Regions from separate parts of the Bacillus sp. Pc3 genome, predicted to be linked through region 2. Evidence: riboswitches for the same ligand, from Rfam matches in the RefSeq annotation. Region 2 holds a riboswitch; each other region holds the start of a gene.
The links. Region 2 has a riboswitch for S-adenosylmethionine ahead of mtnK (S-methyl-5-thioribose kinase). Riboswitches for the same ligand answer to the same signal wherever they lie in the genome.
Positions count from the first base shown of each region.

Region 1: another riboswitch for S-adenosylmethionine. It lies ahead of SB24_RS03905 (methionine biosynthesis PLP-dependent protein); the one in region 2 lies ahead of mtnK (S-methyl-5-thioribose kinase).
Region 3: another riboswitch for S-adenosylmethionine. It lies ahead of SB24_RS02005 (phosphoadenylyl-sulfate reductase); the one in region 2 lies ahead of mtnK (S-methyl-5-thioribose kinase).
Region 4: another riboswitch for S-adenosylmethionine. It lies ahead of metN (methionine ABC transporter ATP-binding protein MetN); the one in region 2 lies ahead of mtnK (S-methyl-5-thioribose kinase).

Region 1 covers NZ_CP010406.1:920,072-927,827, forward strand. Annotated here, with positions in the region: gene metC (cystathionine beta-lyase) at 42-1,217, opposite strand; partial or broken gene SB24_RS03905 (methionine biosynthesis PLP-dependent protein) at 1,210-2,332, opposite strand; SAM riboswitch class I at 2,402-2,527, opposite strand; gene SB24_RS03910 (esterase family protein) at 2,702-3,424, shown strand; gene SB24_RS03915 (YjcG family protein) at 3,450-3,965, shown strand; gene SB24_RS03920 (GNAT family N-acetyltransferase) at 3,970-4,401, shown strand; gene SB24_RS03925 (AbrB/MazE/SpoVT family DNA-binding domain-containing protein) at 4,561-4,794, shown strand; gene SB24_RS03930 (ABC transporter ATP-binding protein) at 4,795-5,532, shown strand; gene SB24_RS03935 (ABC transporter permease) at 5,525-6,247, shown strand; gene bla (subclass B1 metallo-beta-lactamase) at 6,289-7,038, opposite strand; gene SB24_RS03945 (hypothetical protein) at 7,107-7,361, opposite strand; gene SB24_RS03950 (ATP-dependent helicase) at 7,482-7,756, shown strand, end outside.
Region 2 covers NZ_CP010406.1:760,945-768,700, forward strand. Annotated here, with positions in the region: gene SB24_RS03035 (pyridoxal phosphate-dependent aminotransferase) at 1-815, opposite strand, end outside; gene SB24_RS03040 (carbon-nitrogen family hydrolase) at 907-1,686, shown strand; SAM riboswitch class I at 1,779-1,933, shown strand; gene mtnK (S-methyl-5-thioribose kinase) at 2,043-3,227, shown strand; gene mtnA (S-methyl-5-thioribose-1-phosphate isomerase) at 3,234-4,295, shown strand; gene SB24_RS03055 (methylated-DNA--[protein]-cysteine S-methyltransferase) at 4,537-5,034, opposite strand; gene SB24_RS03060 (PAS domain-containing sensor histidine kinase) at 5,031-7,250, opposite strand; gene SB24_RS03065 (acyltransferase family protein) at 7,506-7,756, shown strand, end outside.
Region 3 covers NZ_CP010406.1:509,717-517,472, reverse strand. Annotated here, with positions in the region: gene carB (carbamoyl-phosphate synthase (glutamine-hydrolyzing) large subunit) at 1-1,754, shown strand, start outside; gene SB24_RS02025 (dihydroorotate dehydrogenase electron transfer subunit) at 1,751-2,521, shown strand; gene SB24_RS02020 (dihydroorotate dehydrogenase) at 2,521-3,456, shown strand; gene pyrF (orotidine-5'-phosphate decarboxylase) at 3,425-4,144, shown strand; gene pyrE (orotate phosphoribosyltransferase) at 4,141-4,773, shown strand; SAM riboswitch class I at 4,875-4,979, shown strand; gene SB24_RS02005 (phosphoadenylyl-sulfate reductase) at 5,107-5,808, shown strand; gene SB24_RS02000 (sulfate permease) at 5,821-6,885, shown strand; gene sat (sulfate adenylyltransferase) at 6,934-7,756, shown strand, end outside.
Region 4 covers NZ_CP010406.1:2,897,015-2,904,770, reverse strand. Annotated here, with positions in the region: gene sufD (Fe-S cluster assembly protein SufD) at 1-988, opposite strand, end outside; gene sufC (Fe-S cluster assembly ATPase SufC) at 1,006-1,791, opposite strand; gene SB24_RS20025 (YuzK family famiily protein) at 1,968-2,120, opposite strand; gene SB24_RS13835 (carboxymuconolactone decarboxylase family protein) at 2,313-2,690, opposite strand; gene metQ (methionine ABC transporter substrate-binding lipoprotein MetQ) at 2,784-3,599, opposite strand; gene SB24_RS13825 (methionine ABC transporter permease) at 3,613-4,281, opposite strand; gene metN (methionine ABC transporter ATP-binding protein MetN) at 4,274-5,299, opposite strand; SAM riboswitch class I at 5,405-5,511, opposite strand; gene SB24_RS13815 (SCP2 sterol-binding domain-containing protein) at 5,622-5,972, opposite strand; gene SB24_RS13810 (thioredoxin family protein) at 6,069-6,389, opposite strand; gene SB24_RS13805 (toprim domain-containing protein) at 6,392-6,757, opposite strand; gene SB24_RS13800 (YusG family protein) at 6,827-7,063, opposite strand; gene gcvH (glycine cleavage system protein GcvH) at 7,118-7,501, opposite strand; gene SB24_RS13790 (arsenate reductase family protein) at 7,561-7,756, opposite strand, start outside.

The DNA.
Region 1 (7,756 bases), 160 kb from region 2:
AAAAAAAGGGCGCGTTGCAAAATTGACGGCGCCCTTTTCGTTTATGATCTCACTTGGGCAGGGGTTATTTTTTTTAATGCCTGTTCGAAGTCCCGCTCTAAATCTTCGGCGTTTTCGACTCCGACGCTCAGGCGCAGAAGGCCGTCTGTGATGCCGCGTTTCTCCCTCTCAGCTTTCGGCATGGCGGCATGCGACATGGCTGCAGGGTATGAGAGAATGGATTCGACGGCGCCGAGGCTGACGGCAAATACCGGAAGCGATACGTTTTCGACCAGCTTTTTGACGGCTTCTTTGCTTTCCAATTCAAAGGACAGGACGGCGCCCGCTCCGCTCGCTTGCCGTTTATGGGTATCGGCTCCCGGGTGTCCGGCAAGGCCGGGATAGTAAACGTTTTTGACGGCGGGATGCCCGTCAAAATAGGCAGCCAGCCGCTCAGCCGTCCGGCTCGCTTTTTCCAGTCTGACCTGCAATGTTTTTAAGCCTCTCAATACGAGCCAACAGTCCTGAACGCCGAGCACCGCTCCAAATGAGTTTTGCAGCTTATACAGCTGATTGCCGAGCTCTTCATCTTTTACGGCGGCAAGGCCTGACAGCACGTCACTGTGTCCGCTTAAAAATTTCGTCGCACTGTGGAGCACGATATCTACACCGAGATCAAGCGGACGCTGCAGAGCAGGCGTCATGAAAGTATTGTCAAGGTATGTCAGACAGCCGTGATCCTTTGCCAGTTTGACGACGCCCTTAATATCCGTGATGCCGAGCGTCGGATTTGACGGTGTTTCCATATAGATGGCTTTCGTGTTCGGGCGGATGGTTCGGGCGACCGCTTCTGTGTCCGTCATATCGACAAAGGTATGTTCAATTCCGAAACGGGACAGAACCTCAGTCACCATGCGGAATGTTCCGCCGTACACATCCTCCGTGACGAGGACATGGTCGCCTTGGGATAAGAGCAGAAACGCCGTCGAAATCGCCGCCATTCCCGAGCTGAAAGCAAAGCCTCTCGTTCCGCCTTCAAGACCTGCGATCGTTTCTTCAAGCGCTGTTCTTGTCGGTGTGCCTGAGCGGCTGTAGTCATATGTCCCGAATTCTTCAAATGAAGACTGATGGAATGTGGAAGCATGCTGGATCGGGACGCTGACGGCTCCGGTGGCTCCGTCTGTTTTAAATGGATTGTGCACGAGCTGGGTTTCCAGCGTCCAATTGTGATTACTCATATGACACGGCCCCCCTCTTTTACTTGCTGTAATGCCTGCTTTACATCCCGCTTCAAATCTTCTGCATGTTCAATGCCCACTGAAAATCTCAGCAGACGGTTGCAGACGCCGTTTGCAATACGGATGTCTTCAGGAATATCCATGTGCGTCTGTGTCGCGGGGTATGTAATAAAGCTTTCCACCCCGCCGAGACTTTCTGCGAAACAGATCGTTTTCAGCGCCTTTAAAAACGGATTGACCCATTCCTCTTTTTGCAGCCGGAAAGACAGCATCCCGCCTTTTCCGGGATATAACACATCGGCGATTTCTTCTTCCTGTTCTAAAAATTCTGCAAGTTCACGGGCGTTATCTTCATGACGGCGCATTCTGAGTCCGAGTGTTTTCATCCCTCTCATTAAAAGCCACGAATCAAACGGCGAAAGAACCGCGCCGATCGCATTTTGGTGATTAAACATGATCTCGCCGAGCTCTTCATCCTTTACGACAGCCAGACCGGCAAGGAGATCATTGTGCCCGCCTAAATATTTTGTGGCGCTGTGAATGACGATGTCCGCTCCCAGTTCAAGCGGGCGCTGGAGCACCGGGGTATAAAACGTATTATCCACAATCAAAAGCAGGCCGGCTTCTTTCGTAATCCGGGCGATTTTTTCAATGTCCGCCTCCTGCATTAACGGGTTTGTCGGTGTTTCAACAAATACCGCTTTCGTGTTTTCCGTTATTTTGGAGCGTAAACAGTCTTCATCGCTGAAATCATCGTAAATAAAGCTTAAGCCGTATTTTCTCCATTCGTTTTCAAACAAACGGTACGTGCCTCCGTATAAATCGGAGGATACAATCAATTCATCCCCGCTTTTAAATAAAGCCATAATCGTTTGAATGGCTGCCATTCCCGAGCTGAAAGCAAAGCCTCTCGCACCGTGTTCCAACACGGCGATAGCGTCTTCAACGAGCTGGCGTGTCGGGTTTTTCGTGCGCACGTAATCAAAACCTGTAGATTCTCCAATTCCTCTATGTCGGTAAGCGGTGGACAGATAAATCGGCGGACTGACCGTTCCCGTTGCTTCTTCGCTTCTATTTCCGATTTGGGCTAATTTTGTATCAACATGCTGCGTCATCAGTAAGCACCATCCTTTTTCAAAAATAAAAAAGCCCCCTCTTCATAAGAAGAAGGAGCTTTTCTCTTCCTCTTATCTTCCAAGCATGTGAATCGCTTGCTGGATTTAGCACCTTGGCACTTTGCCTTCCCGCGGCAAAGCAAACCGGTTGCTGAGGTTTCAAAGGGCCAGTCCCTCCACCTCTCGTGATAAGAATATTGTTTTGTATTTTCTGATTGTTCTATATTAACGCACTATAAAATGAATTTCAATAACTTTTTATTTATCTGAACTCTCGCAAGAAGTGCATCTGAAGAAAGAAATTTCTAATAATTCATGGTACAATAGGAAAAAACCATCAAGACAAGAAGCGGCCTGGAGGAATGCGAAGTGGCATCAAAAAACGGAATCATTCATGAGAAAAAACTTTTCTCCCATGAGCTTGAAGAGGAAATGACCGTTTTGGTCTACCTGCCCGCCACCTTCTCCCCTCTGTATAAATATCATACGGTCATCGCTCAGGACGGCCATGATTATTTCAGATTAGGGAGAATCGGGCGGCAGGCGGAAGAGCTTATGTCAAAAGGGGAAATTGACCGCTGCATCATTATCGGCGTCCCTTATAAAAATGTGCGGGAGCGAAGAAACACATACCATCCAGAAGGCTCTAAATTCGCCTCATATAAGCGATTTATCGCAAATGAGCTCGTTCCTTTTATCGACAAAGAATACCCGACTTATCAAGTCGGATACGGCCGCACCATGATCGGGGATTCCCTCGGCGGAACCGTTTCGCTTATGACGGCGATTGACTATCCGAACATGTTTGGAAACGTCATCATGCAGTCTCCGTATGTTGACGGGCACGTGCTGGATGCCGTCCGGCAGTCGGAGGATCTCAAACAGATTTCCGTTTATCATCAAATCGGAGAAAAAGAAACCGGCGTTCACACGACAGACGGCCAGGTTCTTGATTTCACCGCGCCGAACGAAGAGCTCAAACAGCTGCTGGAAAGCAAACAGTCTGAATACACGTATGAAACCTTCGACGGGGATCATAAATGGACCTACTGGCAGCCGCTCATCACGCCGGCGCTGAAAAAAATGCTGTAACCATTCATTTAAGGAGGGAACTTTCATGAAATACGGTATTGTTTTATTTCCATCAAAAAAATTACAGGATCTCGCTAATTCGTACCGGAAACGCTACGACCCGAGCTATGCGCTCATTCCGCCGCATCTGACGGTAAGAGATCCGTTTGAAGCGACAGAACAGGAAATCGAGCAGGTCGTATCACAGCTGAGACAGACGGCGAAAGAGTCGCATCCGCTCGTTCTGAAAATCACAAAATACAGCTCGTTTTCTCCTGTGAATAATGTGATATATATGAAAGCAGAGCCGACGGAGGAATTAAAATCTCTGAGTGAGAAATGCTACTCAGGAGCATTATCCGGCGAGCCGGAATACAGCTTCGTTCCGCATGTCACGGTCGGCCAGAAGCTGTCGTCAGATGAACATTCCGACGTACTCGGACAGCTGAAAATGCTGGACATTTCCCACGAAGAAGTCATCGACCGTTTTCACTTGCTCTATCAGCTGGATAACGGCTCATGGACTGTGTACGAAACATTTTTATTAGGCGGAGGAGAATAACTGCTTGGAATCCATCATCGCAAAAACTGAAAAACAGCTGAACGACGCTTTTTTCGTCAGAAAAGAGGTCTTTGTTAAAGAACAGCACGTTCCGGAAGAAGAAGAGATTGATCAATTCGAAGACACGTCAGAGCATATAGTCATATATGACGGCGGCCAGCCGGTCGGAGCCGGCAGATGGCGCTTGAAAAACGGGCATGGAAAATTAGAGCGCATCTGCGTGATGAAAAGCCATCGTTCTTTAGGCGTCGGAGCCATCATTATGCAGGCGCTTGAAAAAGCGGCGGCAGCCAAGGGCGCCGACAGCTTTATCTTACATGCGCAGACGCAGGCCGTTCCGTTTTACGAAAAACAAGGATACCGCGTCACATCCGGCGAAGAATTTCTCGATGCGGGCATCCCCCATCTGGAAATGATAAAGGAACACAAACGATAAAATCAAAAGCACTCCTGTTATATGGCAGGAGTGCTTTTTTTATGAAAATAATACTATTTCATGAATTTTATTGCATTTTATGGAAGGTTAATGTATGTTTAGTATACGAAGTATTACAATTCATACAAAAAATACAATTCATATTTCGGAGGGATAAACATGACGGCACCAAAAGGAAAACACATATTCGGGACTGTTAAAGTGGGCACAAAAGGACAGATTGTCATTCCTAAAGAAGCAAGAGATGTTTTCGATATAAATCCGGGGGATTCACTGCTTATGCTTGGGGATGACCAGCAAGGTATCGCACTTGTTAAACAAGAACTCTTTTTCGAGTTTGCAAAAGATATTTTAAACGCTAAGCAAATCGACGCAGATAGCGAGGATGAGTAAATGCACGCGATTGAGCTGAAGCAATTAACGAAACATTATAAAGAAACCGCCGCCGTTGACCGTCTTGAGTTCTCAGTTGAGAAAGGGGAATTTTTTGCTTTACTCGGTGAGAACGGAGCCGGAAAAACGACATTAATCAGTATGCTTTGCGGACTCCTTTCTCCGGATGACGGTGATGCATCAGTGCTTGGACACAGTATTTTGACTGATTTAGATAAAATAAAACCGAAATTGAATATGTCCCCGCAGGAAACAGCTATCGCTCCTCATCTAACCGTACGGGAAAACTTAGAGTTTATAGCCGGTGTCTACGGAATTCCGAAAAAAGAAGCAAAAAAAAGAACAGATGAGATGCTCGAATTGTTTCAATTAAAAGAGAAAGAAAGAGCAAAAACCAAAACATTATCAGGAGGAATGCAGCGCCGGCTCAGCATCGCAATGGGAATGATCACCAAGCCGGATATTTATTTCTTAGATGAGCCGACATTAGGGCTGGACGTCCGTTCGCGCCGCGAGTTGTGGAAAAATCTTGAGGCATTAAAGGGTGACATGACGATTATTTTAACGACACACTATTTAGAAGAGGCTGAAGCCCTGGCAGATCGTATTTGCATTTTAGAAAATGGGACTTTAAAAGCACTGGGTACGGCGGAGGCCCTGAAAAAGCAAACTCATTCAGCTACATTTGAAGATGCCTTTTTAGCGATTTGTGACGGGGAGGCGGGTCTTTATGCTTGATTTCGCCATTCGCAACCGCAAAGAAATTTTTCGTGACCCCCTGTCTATTATCCTTGGAATCGCACTGCCTGTTATTCTATTGTTTCTGTTTACGGCGATTGAAAAAAATGCGCCGCTTGATACCTTTAAAATTCAGCATTTAGCACCCGGACTCATTGTTTTCGGTTTCGCTTTCCTTACGATGTTCTCTGCATTGCTGATCGCAAAAGACAAACAGACCGCCCTTTTGACCCGTTTGTTTGCTTCCCCTTTAAAAACAGCCGATTATGTCATCGGTTATGCAATGCCGATGATGCCGTTAGCCATTTTACAAATCGTCATTTGTTTTATCGCAGCTGCTGCTGCCGGTTTATCCGCCGAGTGGATGAATCTTCTCGCAGGTATCGCTGTCTTGCTGCCGATTGCGATGATGTCCGTTTTCTTCGGTTTATGTTTAGGGGCTGTGTTTACGGACAAACAAATTTCAGGTATCGGAACGATTTATATTACACTCGTGCAGTTTCTGGGCGGGGCTTGGATGGAGGTGAGCCTGCTCGGTGACACATTCAAACATATCGCTTATGCCTTACCGTTTATTCACTCGATCGAGCTGGCCCAGGAAGTCATAACCGGAGATTATTCTTCCTTTCATCAGCATATTTGGCCGATAGCGGGATATACCGTTTTGGCGCTTGCACTTGCTTTCCTCAGTTTTATGAAAATCAGGAAGAGATAAAAAAAGCCGGCACTCCGTAATGGGAGCGCCGGTCTTCTTTATTACGTTTCTTTCAGAAGGCTTATCGTATGCGGCAGCAGACGGTCATCCCCCGGACTGCCATGCCCCGGAACGACAATGCTGATGTCCTGATATCTTTTCATGACTTTGCGGACGGCGCGCGGCCACTGATCCGGATAAAAGCCCGGAGTAGGCACGATTTCCTTTGTTTCTAAAGCCTTGATTAAGCAACCGCCGAATAAGAGCTTATCCTCAGTCAGCCAGACGGTCATATTGTCTTCCGTATGCCCTTTTCCCGGATAAAACGTTTCAATTTTCATATCGCCAAACTGCAGCTTTGTCACGTTTTTCAGATCTCCGAGCGGCCGGTCATATCCCTGCTGTCGGGCGAAGTCGGCGGTCAGCTTCGTGCTGTGCACCTTTACACCGTATTTGTACAGGGTGTTCAGACCGCCGATACGATCATCATGGGCGTGTGTCACAATGGCATCGGTCATCCTTTTGCCGGGAAACCGCTTTTTTATTTGTGTCATTAATTGCTCTGTGAGACTGTCATTCCACGGAGTATCAATCAGTACGATTCCTTTGGAAGTCTCAAGAAGCAATCCGTTCGCAGGGACGGGACTTCCGTCTGCCGTACCGATGCTTGTATGCATCCAGACATGCGGCGCCAGCTGTGTGAGAGTGACACCTTTTGCTGCGGAGCCCTCCGCCGCGTCTGCCGGTTTCATTCCGGGAGTAAAGAGGCCGAAAAGAAATAACCCCGCAATTAATAATGAAAGCTTTCTCAAATTGAATCATTCCTTTCCGCATCTTTCATATATACGACTCAAAAAAACCCGGATATATCCGGGCTTTTTCACACGTATTGATTTATTAACCGGCCTTTTCCCATGATTTGCGGCAGACGGGAAAGAGAGCGCTTACGTTTTTCCTCATGTACTTTCTTTTCTGCGGCTGCGGTGTTTTCCTGGCGGCGCTCCACCTCTCTGTACACCCTGTCATTGGCGAGGGCGGCCGCTTTCGTAATGCCGGCGTAATCAGGCTTATAACCCGCTGCCCGGTTTGCGTATTGAGAATACTGCTGGTTTTGAATCCGTCCTGCATAAATCATATGTACCCCTCCCCTTCGCTTTTCATTTCCCTTAATCTTACTTTTTGAAACGCTGTTCTTTTGTTATGATATTCTTTGTCTATCAAATGGATGAACACCTTTTAATGGGAGGACCCCTTTTTGAAATGCGCCCGACTGAATAACCGAACGATACATTTACATACATATTCTAGAGAACATTACCAATTCCTTTTTGAAGAAGCTCAGAAAGGAAATATTTTTTGCGCACATTGTGAGCAGCCCGTCTTGATGCGGCTTTCGATTTTAGAGCAGCCGGCATTTTATCACCGGCAAAAGGGAGACTTCACCGCCTGTGAAAAAGCATGCGCGGCCAAGGAACCACTAGCGGAGAAAGAAACAGAAGAGTATAAGGAAGCCGGCATGTTCCGCCTGCC
Region 2 (7,756 bases):
CTGACAAACATATGATCCTGATAAAGGTTGATCGCTTCGATGACAGAAGCGTTTCCGACAGCAAATCCGACCCGCCAGCCCGCCATATTATACGTTTTGGACAAGGTATAGATTTCGATTCCCGTCTCTTTTGCGCCTTCGGTCTGCAAAAAGCTCAGCGGTTTATGCCCGTCAAAGCCGACGGCTCCGTACGCGAAATCATGAACGACACAAATGCCGTTTTGCTCCGCAAAACCGACCGTCTCCTCAAAAAACGCCTCTGTCGCCACAGCGCCGGTCGGATTATTCGGATAATTGAGATACAGCAGCTTCGCCTCGCTCCGCACCTTTTCAGGAATTACGCTGTAATCAGGGAGAAACCCTCTTTCTTCCGTCAGCGGCATCATTTCCATTTTCGCTTTTGCAAGGGCGACGCCTGACCAGTAATCAGGATATCCGGGATCAGGCACCAGAATGGTATCTCCCGGGTTTAAAAGACATTGCGGAAGCTCAACAAGTCCCGCCTTGCCTCCGAACAGCACGGCGACTTCCGTTTCCGGATCAAGCGTGACCCCGTACTCCCTTTCATAAAATGCAGCGGCTGCTTTTTTGAAGCTGTAAGCGCCCCGGAATGATGAGTATTTATGATTTTCCGGCCTTTCGACGGCGCGCTTCATTTCTTCAACGATATGCTGAGGCGTCGGCTGATCAGGGTTTCCCTGCCCTAAATTGATGACGTCTCTGCCTTCTTTCAGCTTTTGATTCACTTTTTGCACCAATGATGCGAAAAATTGTTCCGGCAGCTGTTTGAGTACATCTGAGATTTCAAAGTTCATATTTTCACCTTCTAAAAATGTCTTGAAATGATAGTCCATCATCATATATGGTTAAATAAAAAAAGTAAAGAGAAACTTGAGGTGTTAAAAAATGAAATGGACCGTTTCCTGTTTGCAATTTGATATTTCATACGGAAATCCTTCAGAAAACTTTAAAAAAGCAGAATCTTTGATTGAGCAAGAAAGCCGCCATGCGGATGTAATCGTGCTTCCTGAGCTGTGGACGACCGGCTATGATCTCACACGGCTAGACCAGCTGGCGGATGAAAACGGCAAAGTTTCGGAACAATGGCTTAAAGAAACGGCAAAAACATACAACGTACACCTCGTTGCCGGATCTTTTGCGGTCAAAGAAGGCGAAAATGTCTATAACACCATGTACATCGCCGATAACAGCGGACAGATCGTGAAGCGGTATCAGAAAGCCCATCTGTTTCAGCTGATGGATGAACACCTTTACTTGTCAGCAGGAAACAGCGACGGTTCCTTTGAGCTTGACGGTGTCAAGTGCGCCGGGCTTATCTGCTATGATATCCGTTTCCCCGAATGGATCAGAAAGCATACGTCCCAGGGCGCGAATGTCCTGTTTATCTCTGCGGAATGGCCTCTGCCCCGCCTTGATCATTGGCGAAGCCTGCTTATCGCCAGAGCAATTGAAAACCAATGTTTTGTCGCAGCCTCTAACTGCACGGGGTCCAATCCCGATAATGAATTTGCCGGCCACAGCCTGATTATTGACCCGTGGGGCCGGATTTTAGCCGAAGGAGACCGGACGGAAGGCGCAGTCCGAGCGGAAATCGATGTGTCAGAAAGCGCGGCCGTTCGCGGAACCATTCCGGTTTTCCAAGACTTACGGCGTGATTTATATTAATTTTCAAAAAAACGTTGACAAGAATATCCGGCACCTGCTAATATTTTCATCAACTGATTAATCCGAATTGTGATACAAATCAATATATTTTTCTCTTATCGAGAGTTGGGCGAGGGATTGGCCTTTTGACCCCAACAGCAACCGACCGTAATTCCATTGTGAAATGGGGCGCGTACATTTTGCGCCGAGACGATTGTCTCATAAGGCACGGTGCTAATTCCATCAGATGTTATCTGAGAGATAAGAGGCGGACTGCACTGTTTCAGCCTCCTTCTCTTTCAGAGAAGGAGGCTTTTTTTCGGGCGTATTCTCCGTCACGATCTCTTACTGCCACTACATAATTGGAGGGTAAATCCATGTCAGCAACTAAAACAAGTCTTTATGAACAATTAACAGAAAGCTCCGCCGCCGCGTTAGCCGTCAAGCTCGGCTTATTCCAAAACAAAAGCACTCTGACATGCCGTGAAATCGGCGACGGCAATTTAAATTACGTCTTTCATGTTTACGATAAAGAAAACAAAAAAGGACTGATTATCAAACAGGCGATTCCTTACGCGAAAGTCGTCGGTGAAAGCTGGCCGCTTACCATTGACCGGGCGAGAATCGAAAGCAGCGCCCTCATCCGCCAGGGCGAACACGTGCCGCACCTCGTTCCGGCCGTTTACTATTCCGATACTGAAATGGCCGTCACGGTAATGGAAGACCTCTCCCATTTGCGGATTTCAAGAAAAGGGCTGCTGGAAGGGCAGCATTATCCGAACTTATCGGTTCATATCGGTGAATTTTTAGGGAAAACGCTGTTTTACTCATCTGATTATGCGCTTGATGCGAAAGTAAAGCAGCAGCTCGCAAAGCAGTTTACAAATCCTGAGCTTTGCAATATTACGGAAAGGCTTGTGTTTACAGAACCGTTTCTCGACCATGAGACAAACGATTTTGAAAAGGAGCTGCGCCCATACGCAGAAAAAGTTTGGAACAATTCCCGGCTGAAAGAAGGCGCTGACGAATTGAAAGCCATCTTTCTGAATTCCGCGGAAACATTGGTTCACGGCGATCTGCACACGGGAAGCATTTTCGCCGATGAACATGAAACAAAGGTGATTGATCCCGAGTTTGCTTTCTTCGGACCGATCGGGTTTGACATCGGCCAATTTATCGCCAATCTGCTGTTAAACGCCCTCAGCCGCGACGGTGACGACAGACAGCCGTTATATGATCATACTGCCGCCGTATGGGATACATTTGTGAAAACATTCAGTGAAGCATGGGAGAAAGACTGCTTGCCTTCCCGCAGACACCTGCTGGAAGACACACTGAAAAACGCGTTTGAGGAAGCGGTCGGTTTTGCGGGATGCGAATTGATCCGGCGCACGATCGGACTCGCCCATGTGGCTGACTTAGATGAAATCACTCCGTTTGACAAACGAATCGAACGGAAGAAGCTGGCGCTTGACATCGGCGCCTATTATATCGAAAACAGAAAAAAACTGAAGCATATCACCGAGGTTCTGGACCAATTTAAGCTCCGTGTAAAGGAATGATGCAGCATGACCAATGAATTTGCCATCCCCCGTTCTGTAGAATGGAAAGAAACCTACATCCGCATTTTAAATCAGCAAAAGCTTCCCGACGTCACTGAATATGCGGAACTTGAAACAAAGGAAGATGTATTCGACGCGATTGTCACGCTGAAAGTAAGGGGCGCCCCGGCCATCGGTATAACCGCGGCGTTCGGACTCGCGCTCTCCGCCAAGTCGTTTGAAGCCCGCGACCTTTCAGATTTCCGACGTCAGTTCGCGGATGTCAAAGCGTATTTAAACAGTTCGAGGCCCACTGCCGTCAACCTCGCGTGGGCGCTTGACAGACTGACGGATTCCATCAGGGATGCGATCTCAATCAATGAAGCGAAGACAACGCTCGTTCATGAAGCCATTCAAATTCAGATTGAGGATGAAGAAACATGCCGAATGATCGGCCAGAATGCGCTGCACCTTTTTAAAAAAGGCGACCAGATCATGACCATCTGCAATGCGGGCTCGATTGCCACAAGCCGATACGGTACGGCGCTTGCTCCCTTTTACTTAGCGAAACAAAAAGATCTCGGCCTTCATATCTACGCATGTGAAACAAGACCCGTTCTCCAAGGATCACGGCTGACGGCGTGGGAGCTGATGCAGGGCGGAATTGATGTCACGCTCATTACGGACAGCATGGCCGCCCATACAATGAAGGAAAAACATATTTCTGCGGTCATTGTCGGCGCTGACAGAATTGCAAAAAACGGTGATACGGCCAACAAAATCGGAACGTACGGCCTCGCTATTTTGGCAAACGCCTTTCAAATTCCGTTTTTTGTGGCCGCACCGCTTTCGACATTTGACTTGCAGATTGAAAACGGCGATCAGATTCCGATTGAAGAGAGAGATCCGAATGAAGTCAGACAGATCTCCGGCATACGCACCGCTCCCGAAGATGTGCCGGTCTTCAATCCGGCCTTTGACATCACGCCGGGCAGCCTGATTTCCGGCATTATAACCGAGAAAGGAATTGTGACCGGCTCTTACACGGAAGAAATTGAACAATTATTCGCTGACTGCCAGCTGAGCTGAAAAACCGCTGATGATATTGCCTCAGGCAATGTCAGCGGTTTTTTTGTCTGCACAATGTAATCACTTTATCTTTTTGGACGGCTGTAATGAGATGCATTTTAAAAAACAGCTCTGCATAACCGGCTATCTTTTGCGGACGGCTCATTTTCATCAGGCTTCGTCCTCCTTTTTCATCAGACCAACTTTTTTCACTTAATAAAATGATATGTCGGACGTGAAAAAACGGAACGTGCCATACGCTTTATTTTTCATTATAGGATATTTGTTCGATGTTCAGCAGCACCGCTTTTACATCCGTCTTCGTGCCCGCGTATCCCGTTAAGGCGCTGTTTTTGCCGATTACCCGATGGCAAGGGATCAAAATCGGCAGCCGGTTTCGTTTATTGGCTTGTCCGATGGCGCGCACCGCTTTCGGTTTTCCGATCGCTTCAGCCATATCGCCGTAGCTTCGGGATTCCCCGTAAGGAATCATCGTCAGCGCGTTCCATACCCTTTCCTGAAAGGGTGTGCCTTTTTGTCTCAGAGGCAGAGAGAATTGCTTTCTTTCTCCTGAAAAATATGATGCCAGCTGCTGTTTCGCCTCCGACAGCAAAGCGGTTTCGCACGGCTTTACGCCGGGCGCGTCTTTCCGCCATTCCTCAAAATCTTCCCCGGTGAGAAACAGGCCGGTAATAAAGCTCTCTTCCTCTGTTATGATGACGGTTCCAAACGGCGCTCTCACACTTGTAAAACAGATCATTCCCCGCTCCTTCTTTCTTCGGTATTCTGCCGGATCGGAAGCGTCAAATGAAAAACGGTGCCCTTCCCTTCTTCACTTTCCACATGAATGCGTCCCTGATGCTCTTCGATGATTTTATAGCTGACCATGAGACCGAGACCCGTTCCCCTGTCTTTTGTCGTGTAAAATGGTTCACCCAGACGTTTTAATTTGTCTTCGGAAATGCCTGTTCCTTCATCTTGAATAGAAATCAAAATGTGGTCTTGATCAGAAGACTGAATGGTCACGTAGATATTGCCGCCGCCCGGCATGACTTCAATGGCGTTTTTTAAAATATTGATAAACACCTGTTTTAATTGATTCGGTTCACAGTAAATCGGCGGGATGTTTCCGGTCAGGTTCAGATGGATCTGCACATTGACAAGATTGGCCTGGGCATTCAGAAGATCAGCCGTGTCTTTCATAATCTGCGTCACGTCTTTTTCTTCATATAATATCGCCTGGGGTTTCGCTAAAATTAAAAATTCAGTGATGATAGACTCGATGCGTTTTAATTCTGAGGTAATGACGTTAAAGTACAGAGAATATTCGCCTTCAATGCTTCCTTGAAGAAGCTGAATGAACCCTTTCAGCGCCGTCATCGGGTTTCTGATTTCGTGGGCGATGCCCGCCGCCAGCTCCCCTACAACATGAAGAGTATCGGATTTCCGCAGCCTCTCTTCAAGCTCTTTGGCCTCTGTGACATCTTTAAAGATGGCCAGATTCATATTTTGAATGATATTTCTTTTGAAGGAGAATTCCAGTTTGCGGCTGTCGCTGCTGCTTAACAGGAAGGGGATTTCATTATCCATTCCTTCTAAATCAATCTTTCTGGCGGGAACACCCGCGTTTTCAATATCAAATAAAGAAAGAATATCCGGAACGGTGTACGCTCTCAGCTCCTCATCCGGCATACCGAGTATACGGCTTGCGAGAGGATTCGCGTCAATAATGCGGAATTGGTTGTCAAATAAGACCTTGCCGTCCATTGAGCCGTTGAATACTTTTCTGAATTTCAGCTCGCTTTCCCGCAATTCTTTTTCCATCCGCTTACGATCGCTGACATTTCTTAAAATGGTTAAATGCTGACCTTCAAGTATGGTTCGTTTTGATGTGAATTCCAGCTCTTTAAATTGGCCGTTTGCCATCTGAAACAGCATTTCTTCACGGATTTCCCCGTATTTTTCATATTTTTTCTTAATCTGCTTATATTTTTTCTGCGGATCAACGATAAACGTACATAAATTCGTCTCCACCAGCTTATCCATCGGCAGTTCGAAAATGCGGCACGCCGATTCGTTTGCTTTGGCAATCTTTCCGTCATCAGACCAAATGACAATCGCGTCCATGGCGTTTTCAAAAATTTCGCGGAATCGCTCTTCGCTTTTAAAAAGTTTCAATTCCATCAACCGTTTCTCTGTTATGTCCCTCATAATGGACATGTAGAACCCGCTGATTAAGTTGGACGTAATCGTAAATTCAAACAGCTTCTCTTCGCCCGACCGAAGCTTGACGGGCAGTTCTCCTTTGGCGTTTCCTTTTCTGCGGAGGGTTTCCCAGATTTCTTTCAGATGCTTTTTGTTTTCTCCGTCGGTAAAATGGCGGAGCGACAGATGGGACAATTCATTCTGGCCGATCTCAAAGCTTTTGCAAAAAGAGAGGTTCGCATCAATAAACCCGCCGTCCTTATCAAACAGCACGATGCCGTCGACAGCCCTGTCAAACAAATCTTTAAACAGCTGCTCGTTCATGGAGAATTCGCGCTCTAATATTTTTTTAGAGGAGATATCCCTCATCACCACAAAAAAATAATCCTCCCCAATTCCGTCTCTGGCGAGGAATTCAATGTATTTCGTCGCGCCGCTGTCAAGCTTAATCGGCACCTCTTTCCACAGATGGCCTTTTTTTAAAAACTTTTTCACGGCCTTATTCAGTTCTTCCTGAGGCACGGAATATAAAAAATCCAGGACGGAGCGGTTAATGAGGTTCTCTGCCTCAATCTGCATCATCCGGGCCGCAGCCTCGTTCGCCTGGACGATTTTCATTTCCTTACGGCATATAAAAATGGCATCAAGCGTGTTATTCATAATCACGTGATACCGGTTCAAATCACTCTTCAGGCGGTCATTTTCCTCTTTCATCCGCTTCAGCTGCTCTTTCAGCGACTCTTTTGTTTGCAAATCCAGAGTTTCAGCCATTCAGTACACTCCTTCTTCAAAAACCTATCCTTCAATATTTCTACAAAATACCTCATCTTCCTTCATTCGCCCTATACATTTCAGAAAATTTCAATGATATGACAAGTTAAAGTCTTTTTCTACGATCCTTACCTCCCCATTACATCATCCTAACAATCACTTTTGTCCTCCTTCAATTTTTTGTTTTTTATTTTAAAATGAACACCAACAGGAAATAATCATGCAGTGGATGATTTTTGAAGAGAAGGTGATGCTATGACAAAATCGCGAGACAGTTACTTTGACAACGCCAAGTTTATCTTGATTTTTCTGGTGGTGTTCGGCCATATCCTCCGGTCATTTATTAACGGAAATGAGTTTATGCTCCATCTCTACAAATTCATTTATACTTTTCATATGCCGGCCTTTATCCTGGTTTCCGGCTATTTCGCAAAAAACTTTAAGCGGAAAGGTTATGTGAAGAAGCTGGCTGTGAAGCTGATTATTCCGTACTTGATTTTTCAGGG
Region 3 (7,756 bases), 250 kb from region 2:
TCGGTTTCTCCGACAAATATATCAGCCGGGAATGGAACATGCCGGAACAAGAGCTGTATCAAATGCGAAAAGAAGCAGCCATCAAGCCTGTATATAAAATGGTGGATACATGCGCGGCGGAATTTGAATCAGAAACCCCGTACTTTTACAGCACATATGAGGAAGAAAATGAGTCTGAGATTACTTCAAGAAAAAGCGTCGTCGTCCTCGGTTCCGGGCCGATCCGTATCGGACAGGGCGTCGAATTTGACTATGCGACCGTTCATTCTGTCTGGGCGATCAAGCAGGCAGGCTATGAAGCGATTATTATCAACAACAATCCTGAGACGGTGTCCACTGATTTCAGCATATCAGACAAACTGTATTTTGAACCGCTGACGGTAGAAGATGTCATGCACATCATCGATTTGGAGCAGCCGGAAGGCGTTGTCGTCCAATTCGGCGGCCAGACGGCGATCAATCTTGCGGAAGAATTGAGCGCCCGCGGCGTCAAAATCCTCGGCACATCACTTGAAGATTTAGACCGTGCGGAAGACCGGGATAAGTTTGAGCAGGCGCTTGAGGCGCTGAATGTGCCGCAGCCGCTCGGAAAAACCGCTGTGTCGGTGAACGAAGCGGTCAAAATTGCCGCATCCATCGGCTATCCGGTACTTGTCCGCCCTTCGTATGTGCTCGGCGGCCGGGCGATGGAAATCGTCTATCACGAAGAAGAGCTGCTTCACTATATGAAAAATGCGGTCAAAATCAACCCGCAGCATCCGGTGTTAATCGACCGTTATCTGACGGGGAAAGAAATCGAAGTCGATGCCGTATCTGACGGCGAAACAGTCGTTATTCCGGGAATTATGGAGCATATCGAGCGGGCCGGCGTCCATTCAGGGGATTCAATCGCCGTCTATCCGCCTCAGTCTTTAAGCGAAGACATTAAGAAAAAAATCGAACAATACACTGTAGCCTTGGCAAAAGGCCTTAACATCATCGGGTTGCTGAACATCCAGTTCGTACTGTCGCAAGGTGAAGTGTATGTGCTTGAGGTAAATCCGCGGTCAAGCAGAACCGTGCCGTTCTTAAGCAAAATCACAAAGATTCCGATGGCGAATCTGGCGACAAAGGTCATTCTCGGCCAAAAGCTTGCTGATTTCGGCTACCAAGAGGGGCTGCAGCCTGAACAGCAGGGGGTATTCGTGAAAGCGCCTGTCTTCTCATTCGCGAAGCTGAGAAGAGTGGATATTACGTTAGGCCCTGAAATGAAGTCGACGGGAGAGGTCATGGGCAAAGATTCAACCCTGGAAAAAGCGCTCTATAAAGCGTTGATTGCTTCTGGCATTCAAATCCCGAACTACGGCTCAGTGCTGTTGACTGTTGCCGATAAAGATAAAGAAGAAGGACTGCTGATCGCGAAGCGGTTCCACGCCATCGGCTATAAAATCTTGGCGACGGAAGGAACGGCGGCTTATTTAAAAGACGCTCAGATTCCGGCTCAAGTCGTCGGGAAAATCGGCGAAGAAGGGAAAAATCTGCTCGATGTGATCAGAAACGGCGAAGCGCAATTTGTCATCAATACGCTGACAAAGGGCAAACAGCCGGCCAGAGACGGCTTCAGAATCCGCCGCGAATCCGTTGAGAACGGAGTCGCCTGCCTGACATCTTTAGATACGGCCGAAGCCATTTTGCGGGTACTGGAAAGCATGACATTCCGGGCGGATCATATGCCTGCATCCGAAACCAATCAAAAGGCGGCAGTCACGATATGAAGAAAGTGCATTTGACTGTTCAATCCAACTTAGAAATTGCCGACCGGATTTATAAGATGGTGCTGAAAGGAGAGCTTGTCCGGCACCTTACCGAGCCGGGTCAATTTCTACATCTGAAGGTGAGTGACGCGGTCACGCCGCTATTAAGAAGACCGCTCAGCATTGCGGACGTCGATTTCGCCGCGGATGAAGTATCCGTTATCTACAGAGCTGACGGTGAGGGAACGCGTCTTTTGTCCGAGAAAAAAGAGGGCGGCAGGATAGACGTTCTCGGCCCTCTCGGCAACGGATTCCCCATCCGGCGGATTGAACCCGGCAAAACCGCGCTGTTAGTCGGAGGCGGAGTGGGGGTTCCGCCTTTGCAGGAACTGTCAAAGCGCCTGACGGAAAAAGGCGTAAACGTCATTCATGTGCTTGGATTTCAATCAGCAAAGGATGTTTTTTACGAACAGGAATGTCGTGCGTACGGAGACACCTATGTGGCGACGGCTGACGGAACATATGGAGAGAAAGGGTTTGTCACCGATGTCATCCGTGAAAAGCAGCTCGAATTCGATGTCCTGCTAAGCTGCGGACCGACACCGATGCTGAAAGCTCTGAAGCAGCAGTACGGCCATAAAGAGGTTTATCTTTCGATGGAAGAGCGGATGGGCTGCGGCATCGGAGCCTGCTTCGCCTGCGTGTGCCGCACGGGTGAAAGCGATACATCCTATGTAAAGGTCTGCCTTGACGGGCCGGTATTTAAAGCTGAGGAGGTGGCGCTGTAATGTTAGAGGTGAATCTGCCGGGTCTCCAATTGAAAAATCCGATCATCCCCGCTTCCGGATGTTTCGGTTTCGGGAAAGAATATGCCGGATTTTACGATTTATCATGCCTCGGAGGCATTATGATTAAAGCAACGACGAACGAAGCCCGCTTCGGAAATCCGACGCCGAGAGTGGCGGAGACAAGCGCGGGCATGCTGAATGCCATCGGTCTGCAAAATCCCGGCCTTGAGCATGTGCTCAATCATGAGCTGCCTTGGCTCGAACAATTTGACACGCCGATTATCGCAAATGTCGCCGGTTCTCAGGTGGACGACTATAAAGAAGTGGCCGAGCACATCAGCCAAGCGCCGAATGTGCATGCGCTTGAGCTTAACATTTCATGTCCGAATGTCAAAACGGGGGGGATTGCTTTTGGTACTGATCCCGTCATGGCGGCCGAACTGACAAAAGCGGTGAAAGAAGTTTCCGCAGTGCCTGTGTATGTGAAGCTTTCGCCTAATGTCGCAAACATAACCGAAATTGCTAAAGCGATTGAAGCGGCCGGTGCTGACGGTCTGACGATGATTAATACACTCATCGGGATGAGGCTCGATCTTAAGACGGGACGGCCGATCTTAGCAAATAAAACGGGCGGACTGTCAGGCCCGGCGATCAAACCGGTCGCCATCCGGATGGTATACGAAGTCAGCCAGGCCGTTCAAATCCCGATTATCGGGATGGGCGGCGTTCAGACCGCAGAGGATGCATTAGAATTTCTTCTTGCGGGAGCGAGTGCGGTTGCCGTCGGCACGGCAAACTTCGTCAATCCGTTCGTCTGCCCGGAAATCATAGAACAGCTCCCCCGTGTGCTGCGCCAGCACGGCTTTCAATCTGTAAGTGAATGCATCGGAAGGAGCTGGAAACATGAAAAACAACCTGCCCATCATCGCGCTTGATTTTGCATCAGGGGAAGAGACTTTAACGTTTTTAGACTTGTTTGAAAAGGAAAGGCTTTTTGTCAAAACGGGGATGGAACTTTTTTATCAGGAAGGCCCCGCCATCATTCACCAATTAAAAGAACGAAATTGTGATATATTTTTAGATTTAAAGCTTCATGATATCCCGACTACGGTCAATAAAGCGATGAAGCGGCTGGCCGGCCTCGGCGTTGATCTTGTCAATGTGCATGCAGCAGGGGGCGCACGCATGATGCGCGCGGCCCTTGAGGGGCTTGAAGAAGGCACGCCGGCAGGCAGAAAACGCCCGTCTTTAATCGCGGTGACTCAGCTGACCAGCACTTCAGAGCAGGTGGCGAAGGAAGAGCTTCTGCTGCATAAGCCGCTGTTAGAAACGGTTGTGCATTACGGCAAAATGGCGGAAGAGTGCGGGCTGGACGGAGTGGTATGTTCGGTACATGAAACAAAAGCCATTTATGAAGCGGTCCGGCCTTCATTTCTGACAGTCACACCGGGCATCCGCACGGCCAGTGACACAGCTGACGATCAAGTCCGGACGGCGACTCCGTCATTTGCGAAAGAAAACGGTTCGTCAGCCATCGTTGTGGGCCGCTCAATTACAAAAGCGGAAAACCCCGTTGAAGCATATGAAGCAATTAAACTGGAATGGGAGGGCGTTCGCCGATGAAACAGGCTATCGCAAAACATCTATTACACATTGAAGCTGTCTTTTTACGCCCGAATGAGCCGTTTACGTGGGCGAGCGGCATTTTATCACCGATCTATTGTGACAACCGTCTGACATTGTCGTATCCAAAAGTGAGAAATGATGTGGCGGACGGGCTTGGCAAACTGCTGAAAGAGCATTTTCCCGAGGCGGAGATGATCGCGGGCACTGCAACGGCGGGCATTCCGCATGCTGCGCTTCTCGCAGACCGTACAGGCGCGCCGATGTGCTACGTCAGAAGCAAACCGAAAGCGCACGGCAAAGGAAATCAAATAGAAGGCGCCATTAAGAAAGGACAAAAAACAGTCGTGATTGAAGACTTGATTTCTACCGGAGGCAGCGTGCTTGAAGCTGCGGCGGCCCTTCAAAGAGAGGGCGCGGAAGTCCTCGGCGTCATTTCCATTTTTACATACGGACTGCCGAAAGCAAAAGAAGCCTTTAAAAAAGCGGGTCTTCCTTATTACTCGTTAACGGATTATGACACGCTGATTGAAGTCGCGCTTGAAAACGGAACGATTCATTCAGATGACGTTGAGAAACTGAAATCATGGAAACAGAATCCCGAGTCAAAAGATTGGTTTAAAAAATAATGACAATAAAAACAGGCCTCAGGGCCTGTTTTATTATTCCTATCAAAAAACTCGGGTTGACTTCTGTTAGAATTGTGCTAAAATTTAGTACAAATCTAAAAAGCTTATCAAGAGCGGCTGAGGGACTGGACCGATGACGCCCGGCAACCTGCGTGTCATGCAAGGTGCCGCATCCAGAAAAATGCACAGCATTTTGAAGATAAGGGCTATACCGGGTCACTGTCTTTCATTCCGCTGGATTGAAAGTTTTTTATATGAAAAAAAGATTGAGGGATAAGACAACCGGCAGAAAACAACAGCTGTTTGATTGTCTCCGGGAGGAGGAAAGGAAAAATGCTAACGTATGACACATGGGAAGAGCCGGCGATTACATTTCCGGAAGACGATTCCTATAAAGGCGCGCTGTCCGTTTTAAAATGGGCATACGGCCACTACGGAGACCAGCTTGTTTACGCGTGCAGCTTCGGGATTGAGGGCATCGTCCTGATCGATTTAATTTCTAAAGTAAAGAAAGACGCGGAAATCGTGTTTCTCGACACGGGTCTTCACTTTAAAGAAACATATGAAACGATCGAAAAAGTGAAAGAGCGTTACCCGGGACTGAACATTATCCTGAAAAAGCCCAGCCTTACTCTTGAAGAACAGGCCGAGGCTCACGGAGATAAACTGTGGGAAAGAGAACCGAACCAGTGCTGCTACATCAGAAAAATTCTGCCGTTAAGAGAAGCGCTCGCAGGGCATCCGGCATGGCTGTCCGGCCTTCGCCGGGATCAAGGGCCGAGCCGGGCGAATACGAATTTCCTGAATAAAGACGACAAGTTTCAATCGATTAAAGTATGCCCGCTGATCCATTGGACATGGAAAGACATCTGGAGATATACTTCCAAGCATGAGCTGGATTACAATATCCTTCATGATCAGGGGTATCCGAGCATCGGCTGTGAACCGTGCACTTCACCTGCGTTTACCGCGGAAGATTTGCGGAGCGGCAGATGGAACGGCATGGCGAAAACAGAATGCGGACTGCATGAATAAAGGAGCTGCACGATGGAATTAGCCGCTATTTTATTCTGCCTGTTTTTTGCCATGAATATCGGAGCCAGCGGAGCCGCGGCTTCAATGGGAGTCGCTTACGGGTCCGGCGCCGTTAAAAAGAAAACGTATGCGCTGATCATTTGCGCGGCCGGAGTCCTGTCAGGGGCGGTTATCGGCGGCGGAGAAGTCGTTAAGACGATCAGCGGCGGAATCATTCCCGAACAAACCATTACGCTCACCATTGTCTGCATTATTATCGGATCGGCGGCGCTATCGTTATTCACGGCGAATGTGCTCGGCATTCCGCTGTCGACGAGTGAGGTCACTGTCGGGGCGATTGTCGGTGTCGGCGTCGCGTACAAAGTATTGTTTTTACAGCATCTTTTAGTCATCGTGAGTTTTTGGGTGCTCGTACCGTTCGTCGCGTTCTGTTTCACGTTTCTCGTCTCGAAGGTATTCAGTTCTCTGAATATTCGAGTCATTTCGAATCGGAAACAGAAGATTTTGGGGATTGTGCTGCTGATTGCGGGGTTTTGGGAAGCTTTTTCAGCCGGAATGAACAATGTCGCAAATGCGGTGGGCCCTTTGGTTGCTGCGGGCGTGCTCAGCGTGTCCAAAGGAACGCTGTACGGAGGCATCTTTGTCGCTCTCGGCGCTCTGCTTTTAGGACGTAAAGTGCTTGAAACCAACGGGAAAAAGATTACGAGATTTTCAGCCGGAGAAGGCATACTGCTTTCAGGAACCGGCGCGGGGCTTGTCATTATCAGTTCCGTCTTCGGTCTGCCGGTCCCATTGGCGCAAGTCACATCATCATCAATTATCGGTATCGGAATGGCCAAAAACGGGCCGAACGTTTTTCATAAAGAAGTCGTGAAAACGATGCTCAAAGTATGGGTCGTTTCGCCGTTTTTGTCACTGTCGATTTCGTATTTGCTTGTCTCCCTGCTGTTAAAAGGAGATTACTATTCCATCTTTATGATGGCCAGCGTGCTTTTGGCAGCTGGCGGAGCCGCCAGTCTGATGAAAGCCATCCGAAAAGAGAAACGCTCTGTCCATGAACAAGGCGGAGGCATTTAACTATTAATCTGAGTTTATTTATCTGTTAACTGGGAGGAATCATGTATTATGAGTTTAGCACCGCACGGAGGAACATTAATTAACCGGGTAAATGAGCAGTATGATCTTACATCCGTCCAAAAAGAAATTGAGCTTGATTTGATTTCGTTCGCTGATTTAGAGCTGATCGGGATCGGGGGGTACAGCCCGATTGAAGGATTTTTCACAGAAAAAGATTACGTGTCAGTCGTTGAAAATATGCGTCTGGCATCCGGGGTTGTCTGGTCCCTGCCGATCACGCTTCCGGTCGATTCAGAAAAAGCGGCTGAGCTTGCCGTCGGCGACACGGTGAAACTGACTTACGGCGGAGAAACATACGGCGTAGTCGACATCGAAGATATTTATACGCCGGATAAACAAAAAGAAGCCGTTCACGTATATAAAACCGATGATGCCGCGCATCCGGGCGTGAAAAAATTATTTTCACGCGGCGATACGTATGTCGGCGGGCCGATCACATTAGTTAAAAAAGCGTCAAAGCAGTTTCCCGAGTTTACATTTGAACCTGCTGATACAAGACGAAGCTTCGAAGAAAAGGGCTGGAAAACCATCGTCGGTTTCCAAACGAGAAATCCGGTTCACCGCGCCCACGAATATATCCAAAAAACCGCGCTTGAGACGGTTGACGGCCTGTTTTTGAACCCGCTCGTCGGTGAAACAAAATCAGATGACATTCCGGCGGATGTCAGAATGGAAAGCTACCAGGTGCTGCTCGATCATTATTATCCGAAAGACCGCGTGTTCCTCGGCGTATTTTTGGCGGCTATGCGGTATGCGGGGCCGAGAGAAGCCATTTTCCACGCGCTTGTCCGCAAAAACTACGGCTGCACGC
Region 4 (7,756 bases), 1.8 Mb from region 2:
TGGAAGATGCGGCATCTTTCATGACTCCGTGCTTCAGGATATAGCCTTCAGAAGCCTTACCGAAGTGGATGATCTGCGTCGTAAAGTTTTCCGTCTGTTCTCCTCTTCCGACAACTACGGTTTTCGTATCGCCGTATGTGCCGTCTCCGTAGAGGTTTGTCGTATTTTCAGAAATCGTGTCGCCGTCGTTCATCAGTCCGAGCGCCCACTCGATTCTGCTGTCGCGTCCGCGCGCGGCTCCGCGGCGGTTGACGTATGTTGTGACACCTGCTGACAGGTTGTCAACGGCACCGTACGTCACGCTGGCATTATCACCTGTGACCACTTCACTGATAATGTTGAATACCGCTTCTTTCGGGTTCACCGTGCTGATGTAGTTCTCAACGTAAGTGACGGAGCTGTGGTCTTCAGCGACGATCAGCACGTGGTTGAACAATGCCGTGTCATTGCTTTCATGAACGTAAACGGCCTGAACAGGCGTCTCCACCTGAACGTTTTTAGGAACATAAAGGAATGCCCCGCCGTTCATTAATGCTGCATGAAGCGCAGTCAGTTTATGTTCGTCGACCTTAACGCCGTCTTTCATGAAATACTTCTCAACGAGGTCGCTGTGCTCACGGGCAGCCGTTAAGATGTCCGTAAAGATGACGCCTTTGTCTTTCAGTTCTTTAGAAAGAGAAAGGAAAGCGGGCGTTTGGTCACGCTGCACGTATAACGTTTTGTCTTCGTTTTCGATATCGATCAGCGCTTTTGCTTCATCAGCTAAATCTTCTAAAGAAGCAAGCGGCGCATTTTCTACTGTATGCTTGTTGAACTTTGTAAAGTTCCAATTTGTGATTTTTGTTTTATCAGGCTTAGGCAGCGGCAGATCGTCAGCTTTTTCAAGAGCCTGTAAGCGCAGGTTTTTCAGCCAGGCAGGTTCTTGATGCTTTTCGGAAAAGCCTTTGACATATTCCTGATCTACGGATAGTTTCGTTTCCAATGTCATGATTATCCCCCTAACGCTTACGCTTCTTGGCCTACAGTTTCGTCTTCAATGCCTAGTTCTTGTTTAATCCAGTCATAACCTTCCGCTTCAAGGCGCTGTGCAAGCTCCGCGCCGCCGGATTTCACTACGCGTCCCTGCATCATAACGTGAACGACATCAGGCGTGATGTAGTTCAGGAGGCGCTGGTAGTGAGTGATCATTAAGCAGCCGAAGTTTTCGCTGCGCATTTTGTTGATTCCTTTAGAAACGACTTTAAGCGCATCGATATCAAGACCTGAATCGATCTCGTCAAGAATGGCGATTTTCGGCTCGATCATCATAAGCTGAAGGATTTCGTTGCGTTTTTTCTCCCCGCCTGAGAAACCTTCGTTCAGGTAACGCTGCGCCATTTCAGGGTCCATTTCAAGGAACTCCATGTTTTCGTCCATTTTGCGGATGAATTTCATAAGAGAAATTTCATCGCCTTCTTCACGGCGTGCGTTAATCGCAGAGCGAAGGAAATCGGCATTTGTCACACCGCTGATTTCGCTTGGGTACTGCATCGCCAGGAAAAGACCCGCCTGAGCGCGCTCGTCCACTTCCATTTCCAGTACATCCTTGCCGTCAAGCGTGATGCTGCCTTTTGTAACTTCGTATTTCGGGTGTCCCATAATCGCTGCTGAAAGCGTGGATTTACCGGTACCGTTCGGCCCCATGACAGCGTGGAATTCGCCGCCTTTTATTTCAAGGTTTACACCTTTTAAGATCTCTTTTCCTTCGATTTCAACGTGAAGATCCTTGATCGTTAATGTTGAAGCAGCCATATCTATACCTCCAAAATATATAATCATTATTCTCAATTTATTCTCATTCTAATTTTATAACAAATGAAAAGTAAATACAACTTTTTATATTACCCGGAACATTCCTAAAGTTTATCAAAGATCAAGGCGTAATTAAAGCTGTTTGAAACAGAAAAAGGGCGGAAATCCACCCTTTTTTACTGACCGATTTTCTCATTAAGCTGCGCTGCGAGGAACTTGCTTTTTTGATATTCAAGCTCCCTCTGCCGTTCGACTTCCATCCTTTTTGAAAGACGCCGTCCGTATTCCTCGTAGCCGATGCCGTGTGACTTCTGCATCGCTTTTTCCATTTCAGGCGTATAGTCAAGGTCCAGTCTCTCGTGGCTGGTGCAGATAATGAATCAATCCCTTCATATATTTGTTTCTATTGTAACAATGATCCCCTGCTCCGGCCAAAGAGAGTGTGCCCCTGAATCCTTTCGAATGTGCCGGAAACCGGCGCTCACTTTATCTGAAAAACGGTATTCACACGATTGCTCATTCTAATGCGTCGTATGTCCGAATTCCTGAATGCACTGCTGCACGAGGGTCACTCCCTGACTGAGAGCCGCGCCGCCCCCGAATGCCGCCGCGACGCTGATGACCTCAAGGATGTTTTCTTCTGTGGCCCCTTGGTCAAGGCAGCCCTTCGTATGATAAATCATGCAAAATTCATCTTGAGCGCTGATGCTGATACCCAGAGCGATTAATTGTTTCTCTTTTTCAGTTAATGAATCCGCTGAGAAACACTGTTCAGTAAATTCATTAAACTTCCGCCCCATCATCGGCATTTTTTGTTCAAATATGCCTAAACCTTCTTTGTATTGTTTTAACGCGTCATGCACGCTTTTGCCGTTATCCTGGTATTGAGCCACTGCCATTCCCTCCAATAAGTTAACCTTCCCTTTTATTATGGACAGTTCTCCGATTAATACCCGAAAAAAACCCCGGATGACTCATCCGGGGTTTTCGCTTTATTCAGATACGGGAAGCACGGCTCCGTCGTATTTTTTCTCAATGAAGTCTTTGATTTTCTTAGAGTGAAGCACTTCCATAAGCGCTTTGATTTTCTCTGATTTTTCGTCACCTTTGCGTACGGCGATGATGTTTGCGTACGGGTTGTTTTTCGTTGATTCCACTTCAATCGCGTCTTTTAACGGATTCAGTTTGTTTTGAATCGCATAGTTGACGTTAATGAAGACTGCATCGCCTTCTTCTTCATTATATGCTTTCGCCGTTAATTCAGGGGCGATTTTTTTGAATGTCAGGTTTTTCGGGTTTTTCGTAATGTTTTTCGTAGTCGCTTCAATCGTTTTCACCTTCGGATCAAGTGTGATCAGTCCGGCTTTTTCAAGCATCGCTAGCATACGGCCTTGTTCAGCGACATTGTTAGTCATGATGATGGTCGCGCCTTTAGGCAGGTCTTTCAGTGATTTGTATTTTTTCGTGTAAATTCCGAATGGCTCAAGGTGAACGGCTCCGGCATTCACGAGTTTGTAATCTTTATTTTCTTTCATTTCCTGTTCAAGGTAAGGAACGTGCTGGAAGTAGTTCGCATCCACTTCATTATCAGCTAACGCTTTGTTGTACATTTTGTAATCGTTCAGCACTTTTACTTTTAATGTGTAGCCTTTTTCCTTCAAGAGCGGTTCCGCTTCTTTTAAGATTTCAGCATGCGGTGTTTTTGTCGCGGCGACGACGATTTCCTTTTTATTTGAGCCGTTTGATCCGCAGGCGGTCAAAACTCCCGCGAACACAAGCAGCAGCGCACTTAATATAATCTTTTTCAATGTAAATCCTCCCTTATCTTTTGTCTATTATATTTGTAATCACATCACCGATAATCTGAATGATAAAGACGATGATGAGTATAAATACTGTCGCTACAAACGTTACATCCGTATTATTGGACTGGTAGCCTTCTACATATGCAAGGTTTCCGAGTCCGCCTGAACCGATGGCGCCGGCAATGGCGGTAGATCCGATCAGGGCGATGGCCGTAACGGTGATGCCTGAAATTAACGCAGGCATTGATTCAGGAATCAGCACTTTGAAGATAATCGTCGATGTCTTTGCTCCCATTGATCTGGCAGCTTCGATGACTCCTTTATCGACTTCCCGGAGCGCAATTTCCGCAAGACGGGCGTAAAACGGCGCGGAGCCGATAATCAGCGCCGGCAATGCGGCGTTCGGTCCTAAAATCGATCCGACCAAAATCTTAGTAAAGCCGAGAAGCAGAATAATTAAAATAAGAAACGGAATAGACCTGAAAATATTAACGACCGCCGCAATCACGGTGTTAATGATTTTATTTTCCCATAAGCTTCCCTTGCCCGTTAAAAAGAGCAGAAGACCGAGAACCGCTCCGATGATAAATGAAAAAACTAAAGCGATGACCGTCATATAAAGGGTCTCGTATGTGGCCGTCCACAGCTCGGTTATATCAACGTTCGGGAACCATTTTTCAAACATTTGTGATCACCTCTGCTTCTACCTGTTTGTCTTTGATGAACCGGATCACGTTTTCTACTTCTTTTTCCTGACCGTCAATATGAATGAATAAAGAACCGTAGGCTCCGTCCTTCGTCTGTGAAATTTTCCCCTGCAGAATATTGACGTCCACATCAAAGTTTCGGATCATTTCCGTAATGAGGGGCTGCTCGGCGGCCTGCCCGACAAATGAAAGCTGAATCGTTTTTCCTGTCGCTGTTTCCTGCAGAAAATGCTGGATGGTTTCTTTCGTCTCTTCCGGTTCTGTCACCTGCTGAACGAAACGCTTGGTCATCGGTTCGCGCGGGTTTCTGAAAACTTGGAGTACTTCGCCTTCTTCAACGACTTTCCCGTTTTCCATGACTGCGACTCTGTTGCAGATTTTTCGGATGACGTGCATTTCATGGGTAATGAGCACGATCGTCAGGCCGAGTCTGTCATTTATATCGGATAAAAGATCCAAAATTGAATCGGTCGTCTGCGGATCGAGCGCTGATGTCGCTTCATCGCACAGAAGGACTTTCGGATTATTGGCGAGCGCCCGGGCGATGCCGACACGCTGCTTTTGACCGCCGCTCAGCTGCGACGGATAAGATTTTTCTTTCCCCTCTAATCCGACCAGTTTAATCAATTCATCAGCGCGGCGGACCCGTTCGCTTTTTTTCACGCCGGCGATTTCCAGCGGAAACATAATGTTCTCCCGGACGGTGCGCGACCACAGAAGGTTAAAATGCTGGAAGATCATGCTGATTTCCTGGCGCGCTTTTCTCAGCCCGCGGCTGCTTACTTTATTTAATTCCGTCCCCGCGACTTCCACGGTTCCCGACGTCGGCTTTTCAAGGCCGTTCAGGAGACGGATTAAGGAACTTTTACCAGCTCCGCTATATCCTATAATTCCAAATATTTCGCCCTTTTTGATATCAAGAGTGACATCTTGGACAGCATTGACATCCCCATGCTTCGCTTTGTAAATTTTTGAAACATTTTGAAGATGGATCAAAGCAATCACCCGCCTTACACTATTCTAAGAAATCTTCCGGGTTTCTCCACAAAAGAAAAGCCTTTCTGCAAAAATGAGCAGAAAGGCTTATTGAAAAAGGCCTTTCTCTCATCTTTCAAAGCAGACCGCTTCGAGTGAATTGGCACCATTTCAACATTGTTGATGGTTGCCGGGCTTCATAGGGCACTTCCCTCCACCTCTCTTGATAAGAGAAAACATATCGTATTTTCGTCCGGAAATTCTTACTGTAGAATAGCACGGCGAATGATAAAAAGTCAATAAAATAAATATTGGAAGCTATTGTCACATAGTAGATTGGCAGTTACGGCCGTTTACTGATCGCCTGAAAAAATCCGTTTGTCAGCCAGAGGATGGCCTCCAGCTTCAGCAGAGCTCTGAATGATCCTTTCACTTTGAGTTTTCCGCTTTGGATAAGCTTTTGCAAAGAGACATCACCATGCAGGAGATGAATGATTTCCGTCTGGTTTCCGTAAAAGGTCAAATTAGATTTTTCCTTTGAAACCGACGTTTTTCTCATTTCTCCCTGTCCGTTAATTGAGACCGTTAAGGCTTCTGTTTCTCCTTGGAATGTAATCAGCAGCGTTGAGGCGTTTAATAGCGGTTTCAAAAACAGATGCTGTCCGTCATTCTCTGAAACTTCTATTTTCTCCACTCGTATAACCTCCCGTTTTAATGGCCATACATACACTTTCTCTTTTTAACGGACAGAACCCTTTATAAACCGCACGACATTTTCCTGTAAATATTGTCACATCGGGAACGTTTGCGATGTTTTTTGTTTAATCAGCTCATATAAATAGGAAACGGAGCGGAAGGCGTATCCTTTCTCAACAAGCTCTCCGCCTTTAAACAGCAAAAAGCACGGAACGCTTTCAATCTGATAGGCTTTGGCGAATGCGGGGGAATAATTCACGTTGTTTTTATAGAAGGCGGCGCCGGGCAGCATTTCTTCGACGACAGTAAGCATTTTGGACGCCAGCTGGCATGTGCCGCAAAACGGGGTGTACAAATACAGGAGATAAACGTCATCCTGAATCGATTCGAGTTCATTTTCTTGGAGTTCTTTCATGATTACCACCTCAGGTCGTTCTTCTTCAAAAATACAGTGTCAGCATCAAAGCCGGCTCTGATCAGCACAGATGCGAGATGATGGCCCGGGCACGACTCGACTTGCCTGTATGTTCTGTCTATATAAATATGGCGCGCGTCGGGAAGCTCCCGTTTCAGCTGTTTTCTTAATTTTTCTCCGGAGTCATCTGCGTCCGTTAAAATATAGACGTCTCTGTCAAACAGGCGGTCCGCCAAATCTTCCAGTTCGGTTTGGCCGATTGTCCCGTTTGTACAGACGATCTCCGCGGGTTCGATGAGCACTTCCCTGACTTTGATTTTATCAGATTTTCCTTCTACGATAATGACCTTTTCATCTCCGTTGTACATAAGCGCGTCACCTGCCGATTGTTTTAGCGTCAGATTGAAAAAGAAGGCAGTGAAATTCACCGCCAACTGTTAACACCAGCCATTCTCATAATCGCAATCGACATATTTCGGATCGCTGCCGTTTATGACATCGGCTGTTTTATAAAATTTTTGATTTTCAAATGAAAAGCCCTGTTTGAGCTCGTACTGGTCCATGCCTGTCATCTCGCCGATGGCTTCATTTTCATGAAACAAGGAAAACCGGCCGTTTTGAAAGCGGCCCGTAACGTTCTCCGTCACATCGACCTTTTGTTTATCAAAAGCCATTTTAGACACCTCCCGTTACAGATAGAATGTCCAAATGGCCCGTTTGCTATCCGATCAGTCTTCCTGTGTCATTTCGTCATATTGCTCGGAAGTCATGAGGTTTTCGATTTCTTCAGCATCAGCCGGTTCCACGACGATCATCCACGCTTTTTCATACGGAGACTCGTTTACGAATTCAGGACTGTCATCAAGGTCTTCGTTCACTTCCGTCACCGTTCCGTTAATCGGTGCGTACAGTTCGGATACGGTTTTGACGGATTCCACGCTGCCGAATGGCTCGTCCGCTTTAATTTCGGCGCCGACTTCCGGAAGCTCGACAAAGACGATGTCGCCAAGTTCGGCTTGCGCGAAATGTGTAATCCCGATGCGGGCTTTTCCGTCCTCAACTTTGACCCATTCGTGCTCTTTGGAATAACGCATATCTTTCGGTGTGCTCATCTAAATCCCTCCATTTTTTTCTTATAATAAGAAGATACCATAATTCTTTGAACCTGGCATTACATCCAATATTTTTCGAATTGGTCTTCTTTAAAGCCGACAGTGACTTTTTCGCCGTCTGTCGTAATCGGGCGTTTCAGGAGCATACCGTCTGATGCCAGGAGTTCGAGCTGTTCATCCTCTGACATGTGGTACAGCTTTTCCTTTAAGTTCAGCTCGCGGTATTTCATTCCGCTCGTGTTGAAAAACTTTTTC